2 linked regions of the Labrenzia sp. PHM005 genome follow. The main gene of each other region encodes a partner of the protein of the gene in region 2 in a complex. Links are inferred from orthologs where the notes say so. Each region holds a gene or a part of one and is shown on either strand. Other genes may lie near its edges.

Region 1 (7,733 bases), 190 kb from region 2 along the record:
TCACGACCCGCATTCCAAGCGGATTTTCGATGCCAACGATTGGCGCAATTTCGACATCACCGAAGACAACATCCGGCGGTCCCGCCGCGCCTATTTCGCCAATATCTCCTATCTGGACGACAAGATCGGCGAGATCCTGCATGCGCTCGAAGCGATGAATCTTGCGGAAGATACCACCATTCTCTTCGTTTCCGACCACGGCGATATGCTCGGAGAGCGTGGTCTGTGGTTCAAGATGACCTTCTTTGAGGGCTCGTCGCGCGTCCCATTGATGATCGCCGACAAGGATCTAACGCCGTCCCACATCGTCACGCCGGTGAGCACGCTCGATGTTCTGCCGACAACCTGCGACCTTGCTGGCATCGATATGAGCGAAATACTGCCCTGGACGGACGGCACCAGCCTGGTTCCGCTCGCCAACGGCGCGGCCCGCACCGAGCCGGTCTTGATGGAATATGCCGCCGAGGCCTCCTATGCCCCGTTGGTCGGCATCCGGGAGGGCGACTGGAAGTACATTCACTGCGAGCTCGACCCGCCGCAGCTGTTCAACCTGGCGGACGACCCGAATGAGTTGACCAATCTGGCCGGGGATCCAGCCCATGCGGACACAGCCGCAACCTTTGCTCAACAAGTCTCGAATAAATGGGACATGGCCGCCTATGACGGCGAAGTCCGCCAGTCCCAGGCCCGCCGCTGGATCGTCTATGAGGCTCTTAGAAACGGCGCCTATTTCCCCTGGGACTACCAGCCACTGCAAAAAGCTTCGGAACGCTACATGCGCAACCACATGGATTTGAATGAGGTGGAGGAAGGCAACCGCTTTCCGCGCGGGGAGTAAGATACCTTTTTATGCTTCTTAAAGGAGACTAGCGAGACGTTTTTGAAACAGGAACAATATCGCAACCTGAAACCCGCTCGCTGACAGACATAATGTTGCTGGCCATGCGCAGCCTCCCCCGGGATGGCGTCTACATCGCCCGACCACTTGCACAAATCATTAGCGATCGAGCCTGTTGTCGCCATCTCAGCAACCGCTTGCCTGACTAAGCATCAGAAAAGCAAGGCAGGTGGTGAAACACCGGCCTGCCTTGACAGTTCTTCTACTGTCCTAGTCGCGGATTTTTCCAGTAATCCAGCTTGCGGCGATCGCCTCCCGTGGGTCCCGTTGAGGACAATGGCCCGGCTCGTCAGTCACATGCAGGGTGACATCCGTGCCACGAGCCATCAGCGACTGAACGTCGCCCAACGGCGCCACTGGATCCCTGTTTGTCAGAATTGCGAGAAGCGGAGTATCAATTTGCGGCCCCTCAAACAGCCCTTGGCTTTTTAATGACAAGGGACGGAGACCCACCGACATTTCTTTGAAGCTTGCATCGATATCGAGACCTAGCCGGGCACGAACACCATCCATCGTAAAGGCCGGAAACTGGCTGTAGGCATCCGGCGGAGCCATAAAAGGCCGGTGCAGCGGGCCGCACATGTAAATGACACCGGCCAGGTCAAGATCCGGCCGGGCAGCCCACGCCCGTGCTGCTGGCGTCCCGCCAAAGCTGGCGCCTTGAACAAAGATGTTTCGGCCATCGATCTCGGGCAGCGTTTTAAGATGGAGAGCTGCAGCAGCGTGCAACTTGTCCAGATCCGGTGAAAAAGAATAGGCCGTAGAGCCTCCATTCCCCGGCATATCGAGACTAAGCATAGCGATTTTCCGAACCGCCAGCTGTTTGATGAAATATGGCAGAAGCTCCTCTTTCGTTACATCCGACCCCATGGAAACGATCACCACAGGAAACGGACCGTCGCCTTTGGGAAGATGCAACCAAGTGGAAAATTCCTCGCCATCAAACGGAATATCCAGTTTTCGGATTGGTACAGGCAAAAACTGTCCTGCCTTTTCATAGGCTTGCCAAGCCTGGGACAAAGCCGAACGCTGTTCCGGGTCATTCGTGTGTGGCGATGACGCCCGCAGAAAATAGCTGAATGCATCACGGTAGCGGCTGGCGGCCGCCTCCGGTTTGTCGTCATCGTTCAAGTCATCAGCCTCTGCCAATGCCGTTTTGCCCAACTCGGTCCAGGTTTCGATCCAGCTTCCGGCCCCACGGCGCGACGGATCATCGGGAAGTGTGTCGCTAGGCGCTGTCTCTTTGATGCGTGTCAGTGCGGCTGCAATTTCTTGCGGTCGTCCGCCAACGTGAAGCCAGGTCTCCGGGTCGATCGGGTGATACCAGGAACCTTCGCTGGGAGCCCTGAACTGGTTACCATCAAGCTCCTGAGCCGGCGCCGGTCCTGTAAATGCAAGTCCTGCGGCGATACAAGCAGCTAAGAATATTGTTCGGCACATGCTATGTCCTTCTATAACGCGAGCAAAATTGTCAGTCCAGACTGACGATATACGTAGCTATACAGGACACAATGTCAACCTCGACTGACAAAAAACACTCGAACTCGGCACGCCCAACGATCCGCGGTCTGTTGCAGGACACCTGGCAGAAATTGGATAAGCGCATGATCGAACTACGCAAAGGCACTGGGCTCGATGTGGTTCGACCGGCCGATGCCAACCTGTTCATGACCATCTGCCGCCACCCACGTACGGTGTCAGAACTGGCCCGCGACCGGGGCGTTACCCGCCAGTCGATCCACTCGGCAGTCCACCGGCTGGTCGAAGCCGGCGCCCTCCGGCTCGACCCCGTCCCCGGAAACTTGCGGGACAAGATGCCGGTTCCCACCGAAAAGGGATTGGAAGCGCGAAAAAAAGCCCAGGCGCTGGTTGCAGAGATGGAACAAGAACTCGCTGAAAAACTCGGCCGGGAGAAACTTGAAACGCTCCGGGGCCTTTTACAGGAACTCAACGAAGTCCCCTTCTCCTGACAGCCTATTGTCAGGAGACTGGCAAGAAGTCTGAGAAACTGGAACAAAGCCGCAACGGAGGGGTTTTCTCGCGCGCGGACTCGGACCATATTGAGGCCCATGAGCAAGCGCCCCCCGAAAACCTCCGCAGACGATCCCAACGCGCCCGACGGCTTCGGCGAAGCCCCGCAGAAGCCCCTGTCTGGCACGCCTCTATCAGGCTCGATTTCCGATTGGGCCGCCGAGATTTCGGAAGAAGCGGAGAAACCTGCGCCCAAAAAGGCCGCAGTAAAAAAGGCAGCTTCCAAAAAAGAAAAGCCCACCAAATCCGCCCGCGGCACCTCCATCGGCAAGGCCGAGAGTGCGCGCGAACGGGCGGCCGGCGGGTTGAACCCGGTCGCCGGGCTGGACATGAGCCTGGAAGAGGCCGAGGCGCTTGAAGCAAAGCTCAAACAGCACAAGAAGGACAACAAAAAGAAATCCGCCGCCGACGGCCGCTATGGTGAACTCGGCGGAAATCAAGGCGCAACGGCCACCGTGGAAGCCCTGTCGGCGTTGATCGAAAGCGGCAATCCGCTCCACAAGAACGGCGCGGAATGGGTGCCGCACCGGCCCGAACGCCCGCCGAAATCCGAAGGCGGCGTCGAGATCGTGCTCGCCTCCGAGTATGAGCCCAAGGGCGACCAGCCGACCGCCATTGCCGATCTCGTCGAAGGCATGAACACCGGCGACCAGACCCAGGTGCTGCTCGGTGTCACCGGTTCGGGCAAGACTTATACGATGGCGCAGGTGATCTCCCGCACCCAGCGCCCGGCGTTGATCCTGGCGCCCAACAAGACACTGGCGGCCCAGCTTTACGGCGAGTTCAAAAGCTTCTTTCCGGACAACGCAGTCGAATATTTCGTTTCCTACTACGACTACTACCAGCCGGAAGCCTACGTCCCGCGCACGGACACCTATATCGAGAAGGAATCCTCGATCAACGAACAGATTGACCGGATGCGCCACTCGGCCACCCGCGCCCTTTTGGAGCGCGACGACGTCATCATCGTCGCCTCGGTGTCCTGCATCTACGGTATCGGGTCGGTCGAAACCTATACGGCGATGACCTTCGCGATTGAGGTGGGTGAGCAGATCGACCAGCGCCAGCTGATCGCTGATCTGGTCGCCCTGCAGTACAAGCGCAACGACGCCGCCTTCCAGCGCGGCACCTTCCGCGTCCGCGGGGATACGATTGAGCTGTTTCCGGCCCACTATGAGGACCGCGCCTGGCGGATCTCCCTGTTCGGCGACGAGATCGAGCAAATCACCGAATTCGATCCCCTCACCGGCCAGAAATCCGGCGAACTGAAAAGCGTCAAGATCTACGCCAACTCGCACTATGTGACGCCCAAGCCGACGCTGAACCAGGCGACAAAGTCGATCAAGGAAGAGCTGAAACACCGGCTGGAGGAATTGAACGCCCACGGCCGCCTGCTGGAAGCCCAGCGGCTGGAACAGCGCACCATGTTCGACCTGGAAATGCTGGAGGCGACCGGGTCCTGTGCCGGTATCGAGAACTACTCGCGCTATCTGACCGGCCGCAAGCCGGGCGAGCCGCCGCCCACTCTGTTTGAGTATCTGCCGGACAATGCCATCGTTTTTGCCGACGAGAGCCATGTCACCATTCCTCAGATCGGCGCCATGTACCGGGGCGACTTCCGCCGCAAGGCGACACTGGCAGAGTACGGCTTCAGACTCCCGAGCTGCATGGACAACCGTCCACTGCGCTTTGAGGAATGGAATGCCATGCGGCCGCAATCGATTGCGGTCTCGGCCACCCCCGGCAGCTGGGAAATGGAGGAGGCCGGCGGCGTGTTTGCCGAACAGGTGATCCGCCCGACCGGCCTGATCGACCCGCCAGTGGAAATCCGCCCGGCGACATCCCAGGTCGATGATCTTCTGGGGGAAGTCCGGGAGACCGCCCAGAAAGGCTACCGCACGCTGGTCACCACCTTGACCAAGCGGATGGCCGAGGATCTGACCGAATATCTGCACGAAAACGGCGTGCGCGTGCGCTACATGCACTCCGACATCGACACGCTGGAACGCATCGAGATCCTGAGGGATCTGCGCCTCGGCGCCTTCGACGTGCTGGTTGGCATCAACTTGCTGCGCGAGGGCCTCGACATTCCCGAATGTGCGCTGGTCGCGATCCTGGATGCGGACAAGGAAGGTTTTCTGCGCTCCGAAACCTCGCTGATCCAGACCATTGGCCGCGCAGCCCGGAATGTCGACGGCAAGGTGATCCTTTATGCCGACAATATGACCGGCTCCATGGAGCGGGCAATTGCCGAAACCAACCGCCGCCGCGACAAACAGATAGCCTACAACGCCGAACACGGCATCACGCCGGAAAGCGTCCGCCGCTCCATCGGCGACATTCTGGAATCGGTCTACGAGCAGGACCACGTCACGGTCGATGCCGGTTTTGCCGAGGAAGGGGCACTGGTCGGCCACAATCTGCAGGCTCACATTTCCGATCTGGAAAAACAGATGCGCGACGCCGCCGCCGATCTCGACTTCGAGACCGCCGCCCGCCTGCGCGACGAAATCAAACGCCTGCAGGAAACCGAACTGGCCGTTGCCGACGACGCCATGGCCCGGCAATCTGCCGTCGACCAGAAAACCGGCGGTTACAAGGGCGACAAGAAATTCGGCGCCGGCGGCACCAAGGAAGGCGCGAGCGGCAAGAAGAAGGAAACGGCGAAAGATAGAGCAGCCAAGGCCAAATCAAAGGTTCATAAGCCGAGCCTCGATGAAATGACCGTTGGGCGCACGGAAGTCCCACTGACAAAAGGCCCGCTGCCGCAAAAACCGGCACCCGTCGTCCAGGCAGACGATGCGCCTCATCTTTCCCCGCGCGGCAAGATCGGCGCCGGATCTTACGAGGATCCTGTGGACGAGAAAAAGCGGCGCGGTCGGCCGAAGAAGAGCGGACGGCCGGGGCAATAACCCCTCCCCCAGATGTCATCCCCGCCTTGTGCGGGGATCCATTGATTCCCGAAATCTCGGGAATGGGCAGAGGTTTATTGGGCCGCGTTTCAATGAATACACCCATCGGACCGATGCTGAACGGTGGATTGGATCCCCGCACAAGGCGGGGATGACGCTCAGTGAGCGCGCAGTGGCTGCGTTCCCTAAGCCGTCCCGGCCTCTGAGCCGGGACCAAAAACAGTGTAACAGATCCCGGATCAAATCCGGGACGGCACGGTTGGAACCTCCTGACACAAAGAAATCTTATCCACGCCCCCATGCCCCTGCCGTATGATGATCTGCGTATCCGCTCACACGGGCTTTTTGGGGGACCGTCCCCCGGGAGGGAGCGGATCGGGCGGGGCTGACGGGCCGGTGTAACGAACCGGACCGGGGTCCGGCGCGATAATGGACGGCGGTGACCCTGCAGCGGCAACACCGAGTAGCGGCCGGCTGGGCGTGCTGCGGAGGGCGGATTGACACCCCGCACTTCGAGTCTGGCCGGTGCTGTGCCACGGCGCGCACCAAACAGCCCGGGCGGGGCAGTCAAGCTTTGCCGAAGACTCATTTATTCAACTGATGCGCAGGCAAGGCCCGGCGCGCCCCGCCACTCCTGTGGCTCAGGGAAGAGATTTGAGCAAAACGCCGGAGGATTTCCTCGCGGCGGGTTTTGTGCTGTTCAAGGCTGGCGAGGCAAAACCAAACTCACGTCTTATCGCCCTAGCACCCGCATTCGCGGGCATGAACACCAGCTGGTCCTTGGTACACGACGGGTCTCTCAGATTACTCGATCCCAGCTTTCGCTGGAATGAAAAGTCAGAGGAATTAGAAAGACCTCATGCCTTTCCCGTAGTGAAGCAACAGGAAAGTCTGAAAAACAAAAAAGCCGGGCGCGTGGCCCGGCTTTTCGAAGCGGTTTTCTGAACCTGGATCCCTGTCCGGTGATCTGCAGTCCAGAAAAAGCCTTAGACTGCAGAAAGGTTGTCAGCAGCGGACTTGCCGGAGCGGCGGTCCTGAACAACTTCAAAGCTGACCTTCTGGCCTTCGTTCAAAGTTGTCATGCCAGAGCGCTCAACAGCGGAGATGTGCACGAACACGTCGTTGCCGCCATCTTCCGGCTGAATGAAGCCGAAGCCTTTGGTGGTGTTGAAGAATTTAACTGTACCGATGGCCATTACGATGTCCTTTCAATCGGTCATAAGAAGATGTCCGTCCTGCGTTATGCAGCCCGGCGCGCGTAGTCGACGTTGAGAGGGAAGATCGTTCTGAGCATGGAAATCCACACGCGTACAAAGTTCGTCAAGCAATATCGATTTGACCGTGATAGCGGACAATTGCGGTTTATTAAAGACTATTTTCTGTGCGGCACCTGATAGCCACAATTAAGCCCGGCAGCTGTGATACCAGTGCAGCAAGAGACTTTGCAGGCAACAAGGCCTTCAAGTGTGTAAATCCTGTGATTTCAGTTACAGCAATATTTAACGATCCATCCATTATCAGGTAAAGACCGATTGGCCTCGCGGATAAAGATGCGCGGTCCGGGAAGAAAAGGGCCGCTGCCGGTTTAGATTACTGAGCAGACAAAAAGCAAGGCAGCCGAAGGCAGACGAAAAAGCATGTCAACAGAAGCGAACGACGACAGTTTTCCCGGTCAAGCGGTTGCCTATATCGTATCGACCTGGGGCCGTCAGTCTTATGTCAGCTCCGGCGTGCTTGTTGGCCGCAATGATGTGCTCACAGCCAGCCATGCCATCTACGCCGCTGAGTTGGGCGGCCTGGCCGACGAGATCAAAATCTATTTCTCTTATGACCCGGATGAGAGCAACCCGACCTATTACACCCCGGCCAATCAAAGCTATTACGATGATTTC
Region 2 (7,374 bases):
ATAGTTATATCTATACCGCTTGGTATTTAATACCGACCGGTATATATGACATCAATCATGAGCAGCAAAAAAAGTGATAAACGGGGACGCCCGCGCAGTTTTGATCCAGACAAAATCCTGGATAAGGCGTTGATTCTATTTAGACAGAACGGATATCTTGGAACGTCCTATTCTGATTTATACGCGGCAACTGGCCTGACAAAACCAAGCCTCTACGCAGCGTTTGGCAACAAGGAAGATACGTTTCTGGCGGCCCTTGACCGCTACATCGCGACAAGTATCCGGCCAGGCGAGGACATTCTCGCCAACGAAAAAGACCCGCGGGAAGCGGTACAGAAACTGCTTGTTGCGATTGTGCAGGGCCTTACGGCCAAAGGAACACCGCCTGGGTGCATGATCGCTGCGAACGCCGCCTGTGCAGACGCCGCGGATGTCCCCGATGCGATCCGAACAGCGCTAAGCTCCGCTGGGAAAATCACCCCGAACGCAATCCGTGCCAGACTTAAATCAGCACGGACTGAACAACTGCCCCCCTATTTGAATGCGGATCAACTGGCAGATTATTTCGATATGGTGGTGGCCGGATTGTCCGCCTTGGCAAAACAAGGAGCACCGGCAAGTCAGTTGCTCAGCGCGGTCGAAACCGCGATGTCTTTTTGGGTCAGTAGCACCAATACCTAAGGGCAGGAACAGCACGATCATTTAGACGTGTGTCTAAAACCCTGCGCTTCTCAACATAACAGTCGATGACGTTCTTCTGGCCAGCTTTCCCAAATTCGATGGTCAGCGTGTCGCCATCCTCTCCCAAAACGCAATCAAGAGTTTTTGAAATCCGCTTGGTTTTGACCTCTTCCGCGGTGATCTTGACCGGTATCGGTTTCATGCGCATGGCACTCTGGATCGGTTGCGTCCGAAAACCTGCGGAATAACCGCAGGGCCTTATGTTGGCTGGCAGATCATCACACAAAGGGCTGGGCAAAGCGCGGCAATGCTCCATTTCTGGTAATATAAAGCTACGGGAGCGGGCAAATGATCCATCAGTCTGAGATCACTTCGAGACAGTTCGTCACCCAATTGGCCTGGATCGTGTTGGCCTGTGCCGTGTTGTTTTCCGCACATGCGTTGGCGGACGAAGGCCGGGACCAGCTCTTTGATGCGCTGAAAAACGCGTCAACTGAAGAAGAGGCCCGTGCGATAGAAGATCAGATCTGGGAATCGTGGATGGCCGACGCCCCCGACATGCATATTCGCCTGAAGATCGAAACGGCGATGCAACGTCGTCATGTCTATGATCTGGAAGGCGCGGAAACAATCTTAGATGAGGTTGTCGAAGCCGCTCCGGACTATTCGGAGGGCTGGAACCAGCGCGCCTTCATCTATTTTTTGCAAGGAAATTATGAAGCCAGTCTGGCCGACATCAAAAAAACCCTGGCGCTGGAGCCCCGGCACTTCGGCGCCCTTTCCGGCAAGGCGATGATTTACATGACCCAGGGGCGCACAAAACTCGGACAGGAGATTTTGAAGGAAGCGGTCGAAATTCATCCCTTTTTAAAAGAACGCGGCATGCTTTTGCCCGAAAACCGTCCGGCAAAGAGTGTCGACCTGTGAGTTCTGCCAGACCGGCAAGTGAAACACTCAATGGCGCTCAACGAAACTGTCGATCACCTTCTTCTGGCCCGCCTTTTCGAAGTCGATGGTCAGCTTGTTGCCCTCGATCGATTTGATCGCACCATAACCGAACTTGATGTGAAACACCCGTTCGCCGATGGAATAGTCTGACGGTGTTTCGCTGACGGACTTGGCAACCAGCTCGCCCTCAATCGTCAAAGGCCCTTGGCGTTTTTGCCGTGCGGATTGATACCCACGCCCGCCGCTATCTGAAAACCCGCCGGAGGCTTGAGACGCGCGCTGCGCCCGTCTCCAGCCCGGCGTCGAATAGCTGCCGCTTTCAAACGTGTCGTGACTGTCGAACCGCGAAGGACCATATCCGCCTCCGCCGTAGCCGCCATAATTGGACGAGGCTTCAGCGATCTCGACATGCTCTGGCGGGAGTTCATCCAGGAACCGTGATGGCACGCTCGATTGCCATTGCCCGTGAATGCGCCGGTTGGAGGCAAAATAGAGTTTGGCCCGCTTTTTCGCCCGCGTGATGCCGACATAGGCCAACCGCCGCTCTTCTTCGAGGCCCGCCCGGCCGCTTTCATCCAATGCACGCTGGTGCGGGAACAAACCTTCTTCCCAGCCTGGCAGGAAGACCGTATCGAACTCCAGCCCCTTGGCCGAATGCAACGTCATGATGGAAACGGCGTCAGAAGCGTCGGCACTATCCCGATCCATCACAAGGGAAATGTGCTCCAGGAACCCGGCCAGTGACTCGAACTCTTCCATAGAGCGGATGAGTTCTTTCAAGTTGTCCAACCGCCCGGGCGCGTCCGCGGAGCGGTCCTGGCGCCACATCTCCGTGTAGCCGCTTTCATCCAGAATGACCTCGGCCAGATCGGTGTGTTTCATGGTGTCGAGCTGGCGCCGCCAGCGCTCGAAATTGTCCAAGACAGTCTTGAGGGAGTTCCGCGGTTTAGGCTTGAGCTCCTCGGTGTCGATCAGCTGGCTGGCGGCCTGCATCAGCGGAATGCGCTCGGCCCGCGCAAGACCATGCACCAATTTCAAGGTGGCATCACCCAAACCGCGCTTGGGTGTGTTGACGATCCGCTCGAACGCCAAATCATCGGCCGGCTGCGCAACACAGCGCAAGTACGCCATGGCATCCCGGATTTCCATGCGCTCATAAAACCGCGGCCCGCCGATCACGCGGTAGTTCAAGCCAAGGGTAATGAAGCGCTCTTCAAACTCGCGCATTTGGAAGGACGCGCGCACCAGAACCGCCATCTCATTGAGGCTGTGCCCTTTGGATTGCAGCGCCTCGATTTCATCGCCAATTGTCCGGGCTTCTTCTTCTGAATCCCAAACGGACGCAACTGAAACCAGATCATGGTCCGGTTCATGAAAGTCGGTGAACAGCGTTTTGCCCAGACGGCCCTCGTTGAACGAAATCAAGTGGGAAGCTGCGGCCAGAATGTGGCTGGTGGAGCGGTAATTGCGCTCCAGGCGGATGACCGTTGCGCCCTTAAAGTCATGTTCAAAGCGCAGGATGTTGTCGACTTCCGCCCCGCGCCAGCCGTAGATCGACTGATCGTCATCGCCAACACAGCAGACATTTGGATTGCCCTGCGCCAGCAATCGCAGCCACAGATACTGGGCAATGTTGGTATCCTGATACTCGTCCACCAGCATATAGCGGAAGCGGCTTTGATATTCGGTCAAGACATCCGGGCGTGTCTTGAAGAGCGTGATCACGTGCAGCAGCAAATCGCCAAAATCGGCTGCATTCAGGATCGATAGGCGCTCCTGATACTCTTCATAGATCCGCCGTCCCCGGCCATTGGCAAAGGCCCGCGCTTCGCCTTCTGGCACCTGATCCGGCGTTAAAGCTCTGTTTTTCCAACCGTCCAGCATGCCGGCGAAGGCTTTGGCGGTCCAGCGCTTGTCATCCACCCCTTCGGCTTGAAGGATCTGTTTGATCAGCCGGATCTGATCATCTGTATCGAGGATCGAAAAGCTGGATTTCAAACCGACCAGCTCGGCGTGTTTGCGCAGAATTTTGACACAGATGGAGTGGAACGTGCCGAGCCAGGACATGCCTTCCACATTGCCGCCGACAAAGGTGGCAATGCGTTCCTTCATTTCCCGCGCGGCCTTGTTGGTGAAGGTCACAGCCAGAATTTCGGACGGCCGCGCAAGGCCGGAGGCCAGAATATGGGCAATCCGTGTGGTCAGAACCCGGGTTTTGCCGGTGCCCGCCCCTGCCAGCACCAGGACCGGGCCTTGGGTGGTTTCCACCGCCAGCTTTTGTTCCGGATTGAGGCCGGTCAGATAGTCCGGCGCCCGCCGGGCCGCCATGGCCCGTGCCGCGATCCCGCCCCCTGGAGAAGGAGGCGCAGGTGTAGGGGGGGCATCCGCCCGCGTCCCGATGGGCTGAAAAGGATCGTCAAAAGGATCGTCATACCCGTCCGGGTCGGTCATGGTTTACTGGTCCGGTTGTCTCAAGCGCTGTGGAGAACAATATAGCAACAAATGCGGCGCTGGCGAGACAGGACCTAAGGAAATGGTGGGGACAAAAGCCCCCGCCAGTGGCGGGGGCAGATGTTTTTCCTAATTAAAGCGTGATGCGGTAGCGGGCGAAGCCGTCGGCGCCGTCACCGGCCGGTTCAATCGCAACGCCCTCAACAGAGGCCGCGTGCTCCTTGCCACCCGGCCCTGTGTCGAACAAAACACTGGTGCCCGGCATGGCTTTAAAGGTCCAATTGGCATCGGCGGAGGGATTGATGGTGCCTTCCTGAACGATGTAGCGCACCAGAACGTCCCGGTTGGTATCCGGCGCCACCAGAATGACAACACTGTCATCAACGCCCGGGAAGTTGCCGCCGCCGCCAGCGCGGTAATTGTTGGTGGCAACCACAAACTTCGCCTCCGGATCAATCGGAGCACCGTTAAACTGAAGATCCACAATGCGGCTGGCATCTGGATTGATCAGCTCGCCTTTCGGGCCGTATTTCGACGGCTGGCTGAGATCGATCTGATAGGTGACCCCGTCAATGATGTCGAAGTTGTAGCTCGGGAACTGCGGATCAAGCAGCATCTGATCGGGTTTGCCTGGTTCGATCTGCTGGAAGATGCCCGCTGACCGCTCCAACCATTCTTTGACTGTCGCGCCAGTGATGGCAACGGCCCTTGCGGTGTTCGGATAGAGGTAAAGATCGGCGACATTCTTGATCGCCACATCGCCGACCGGAACATCGGTGTAATAGTCCGGACCACCCCGTCCGCCGGCCTTGAAGGGCGCTGCTGCCGACAGGATCGGCAGGCCTTCCCATTCCGTGCCCTTCAGCATTTCACCGACATACCAGAGCTGCGACTTGGAGACGATCTGAACGCTGGGGTCATCGGCCACAAGTGCAAAATAGGAGTGCAGTGGCGCCGAGGTCTTACCGACCGCGCGGCGCACATAGGCAAGCGTTGCCTCGTGCTCTTCCTTCACAGAATCGATAACGTCCTGCTGGCTCTCAGTCAGCGGGATTTTCTTGCGGCCGTCCTTCTTGTAGATCGACCGCGCTTCTGTGGTGAAGTTGGCCACACGCCAGCCGGCCCCTTCGCGCTCCAGCATCAGATCGATCACGCCCAGATGCGAGCCCCAGAACCCGCCCATCGCGGCCGGTTTGCCGAAGAGCGTGCCTTTTTCGCTATCGACTTCCGGAATGCCTTCATAGGCCGGGCCCGGGAACACCAGGTGGTGGTGACCGGTGAAGACCGCATCGATGCCGTCAACGGCTGCCAGATGCAGCGAGGCGTTTTCCATGCCGTCAGTGTAGCTGCCGCCATCAATGCCGGAATGCGACAAGGCCACAACGATGTCGCAGCCTTGTTCGCGCATTTCCGGAACGAAGGCCTTTGCGGAACTCACGATATCCCTCGCATTGACCTTGCCGTCCAGGTGCCTGCGGTCCCAGTTCATGATTTGCGGCGGCACAAAGCCGATGAAGCCGATCTTGATTGGATGGCTGGTGCCCGCACCGTCCATTACCGTTTTTTCGACAATGACATAGGGCTTCAGCATCAGCTTGTCGTCGCGCGGGTTCGATGCCAGAGCGCCATGGGCAACGTTCGCACAAACAATTGGGAAATTGGCGCCTGCCAGCGCTTTGGTCAGGAAATCGAGCCCGTAATTGAATTCGTGATTGCCAAGCGTGCCGGCATCATAGCCCAGTACATTCATGCCCTTGAGCACCGGATGGATGTCCCCTTCCTTCAGGCCGCGCTCATAGGCAATGAAATCGCCCATCGGGTTGCCCTGCAGAAAATCGCCGTTGTCGACCAGAACGGAGTTGGTGGCTTCGTCGCGAATGCCGCGGATCAGGCTCGCGGTCCGGGCGAGACCAGCGGTATCGACTGGCCGATCACCATAATAGTCGTAAGGCAGCACATGAACATGGAGATCTGTCGTCTCCATCAGCCGCAAATGCGCCGTGTTTTCCTTGGCCAGCAGCGAATAGGGATGCATGGCGGCAACAAAACCGGTGGCAGCCATGCCCCCGAGCAGCGTTCTTCGGGATACGGAACTTTTGAGAATGTTTGACATGGCTGGTCTCCTCTTATTGTCGGGCGCTTATAGGTCTGTTGAGGGGCACATCCTCCATTTCTGGACGGATCACAGCACAGATCTTTTTAGTTTCTGACGAGTGGGAATTGAGCTTATCTAATGAACCACTTTGCGTTGGCGTGCGTCAGCGCCGCTTGCAGTTCACCCTTCCCCACCAAATCAGGCTCGGCCTTATATTTTGACCGTTTGTTCGAAAATAGTGACACGAAAATCCACGCCACGCCACTTAAACTTGAATGGTGACGCGCATTTATCGACGGCGCATTGCCTTCAGACACGCCGTTCAATTGCCCCTCAGCAATAACTGGTCTCAACCATAATTCGTAGCACTTGGCCTTGAATATGTGTAGATACACATTATTTAAGTTGCCAGCAGGAGATCCAGTATGTCAACCGACGTCACCACATGCGGCTTCATGAATATCCGGCGGATCGCCCGCCTTGTAGGGCAATTCTATGACCAACGCCTGGCAGTATCTGGGCACACGACCTCTCAATTCATTCTTCTAGCTGCACTCGAAAAAATGGGACCAACTGCACTCACGCCGCTTGCAGATTTTCTGGAGATGGATCGGACGACTCTGACAAGAAACTTAAAAATCCTCCAAACCCAAGGACTGGTTGCGACCTCCAAAGGAGACGACGCCCGCGTCCGTTTGATCAGCCTCACAGCGGACGGTGAAAACATCCTGGAACTGACATACCCCGCCTGGGAAGCCGCCCATGCCGCATTTCTGGAGCGATTGGGCCCGGGTGTTTGGCCACACCTTCTCGACCAGCTCAACACTTTGGCAGATCGCATTCGGCCCTAATTTTTCGCAGAAACGTGTATCTACACTCAACGGAGTAAAAAGCTATGAGACAGCCTATGGCAACGCAGACTTTGACAGCCGGACTTCTCGCACTGGCTATCGCTAGCGGGCCCGCCCTGGCAATTGAGAGTATCAGCAATTCTACGACAGCAGAACAAATCAAAAATCACGCTCATATAGAAGTCATGGCGCCAGCCAAGGGTTTTGAGACCCTCGGTCCCGACGATCCAGACCGGAGTTTCCATTCCGATATTCTCTACTATGAAACTATCTTGTCTTATGGCCGCAATGACGACATCCGTAATGTCTTCTTGCTGATCAACGCCTACATCAACGCCAACCAGCAAG

The links.
Region 1: the proteins of FJ695_RS12675 (region 2) and uvrB are in contact, whole or in part, in a crystal structure (PDB 7EGT), measured with the Thermus thermophilus proteins. The link is inferred for Labrenzia sp. PHM005 from one-to-one orthologs. Residues at the interface, in WP_096412145.1 of Thermus thermophilus: His654, Arg656, Phe657, Gln666, Asp668, Glu669, Lys680, Arg681, Leu682, Ser683, Lys685, Tyr686, Ala687; in WP_096411307.1 of Thermus thermophilus: Glu23, Leu25, Arg26, Asp27, Gly28, Glu29, Arg30, Phe31, Arg55, Glu326, Asp327, Phe328, Glu379, Ser382, Gln383, His398, Gly400, Arg401.

What each region holds. Positions count from the first base shown.
Region 1 is NZ_CP041191.1:2,633,523-2,641,255, reverse strand. What follows is about bases 2,636-6,041. They hold uvrB (excinuclease ABC subunit UvrB), read left to right. Parts: upstream 2,636-2,967; coding sequence 2,968-5,841; downstream 5,842-6,041. Other genes in these bases: FJ695_RS11875 (MarR family winged helix-turn-helix transcriptional regulator), read left to right, coding at 2,636-2,868. Outside these bases: betC (choline-sulfatase), read left to right, coding at 1-838; FJ695_RS11880 (alpha/beta fold hydrolase), read right to left, coding at 1,109-2,338; more of FJ695_RS11875, read left to right, coding at 2,410-2,635; FJ695_RS11865 (hypothetical protein), read left to right, coding at 6,496-6,786; FJ695_RS11860 (cold-shock protein), read right to left, coding at 6,828-7,037; FJ695_RS11855 (trypsin-like serine protease), read left to right, coding at 7,479-7,733. UniProt on the Escherichia coli protein: The UvrABC repair system catalyzes the recognition and processing of DNA lesions. A damage recognition complex composed of 2 UvrA and 2 UvrB subunits scans DNA for abnormalities.
Region 2 is NZ_CP041191.1:2,825,072-2,832,445, reverse strand. Bases 1,359-4,405 are described here. They hold FJ695_RS12675 (ATP-dependent helicase), read right to left. Parts: upstream 4,081-4,405; coding sequence 1,636-4,080; downstream 1,359-1,635. Other genes in these bases: FJ695_RS12670 (bifunctional 2',3'-cyclic-nucleotide 2'-phosphodiesterase/3'-nucleotidase), read right to left, coding at 4,214-4,405; FJ695_RS12680 (tetratricopeptide repeat protein), read left to right, coding at 1,359-1,608. Also shown: FJ695_RS12690 (TetR/AcrR family transcriptional regulator), read left to right, coding at 58-681; FJ695_RS12685 (hypothetical protein), read right to left, coding at 662-883; more of FJ695_RS12680, read left to right, coding at 1,030-1,358; more of FJ695_RS12670, read right to left, coding at 4,406-6,193; FJ695_RS12665 (MarR family winged helix-turn-helix transcriptional regulator), read left to right, coding at 6,601-7,026; FJ695_RS12660 (MBL fold metallo-hydrolase), read left to right, coding at 7,083-7,374. UniProt on the Escherichia coli protein: A helicase with DNA-dependent ATPase activity. Unwinds DNA duplexes with 3'-5' polarity. Translocates on single-stranded DNA with 3'-5' polarity. Initiates unwinding more efficiently from a nicked substrate than double-stranded DNA.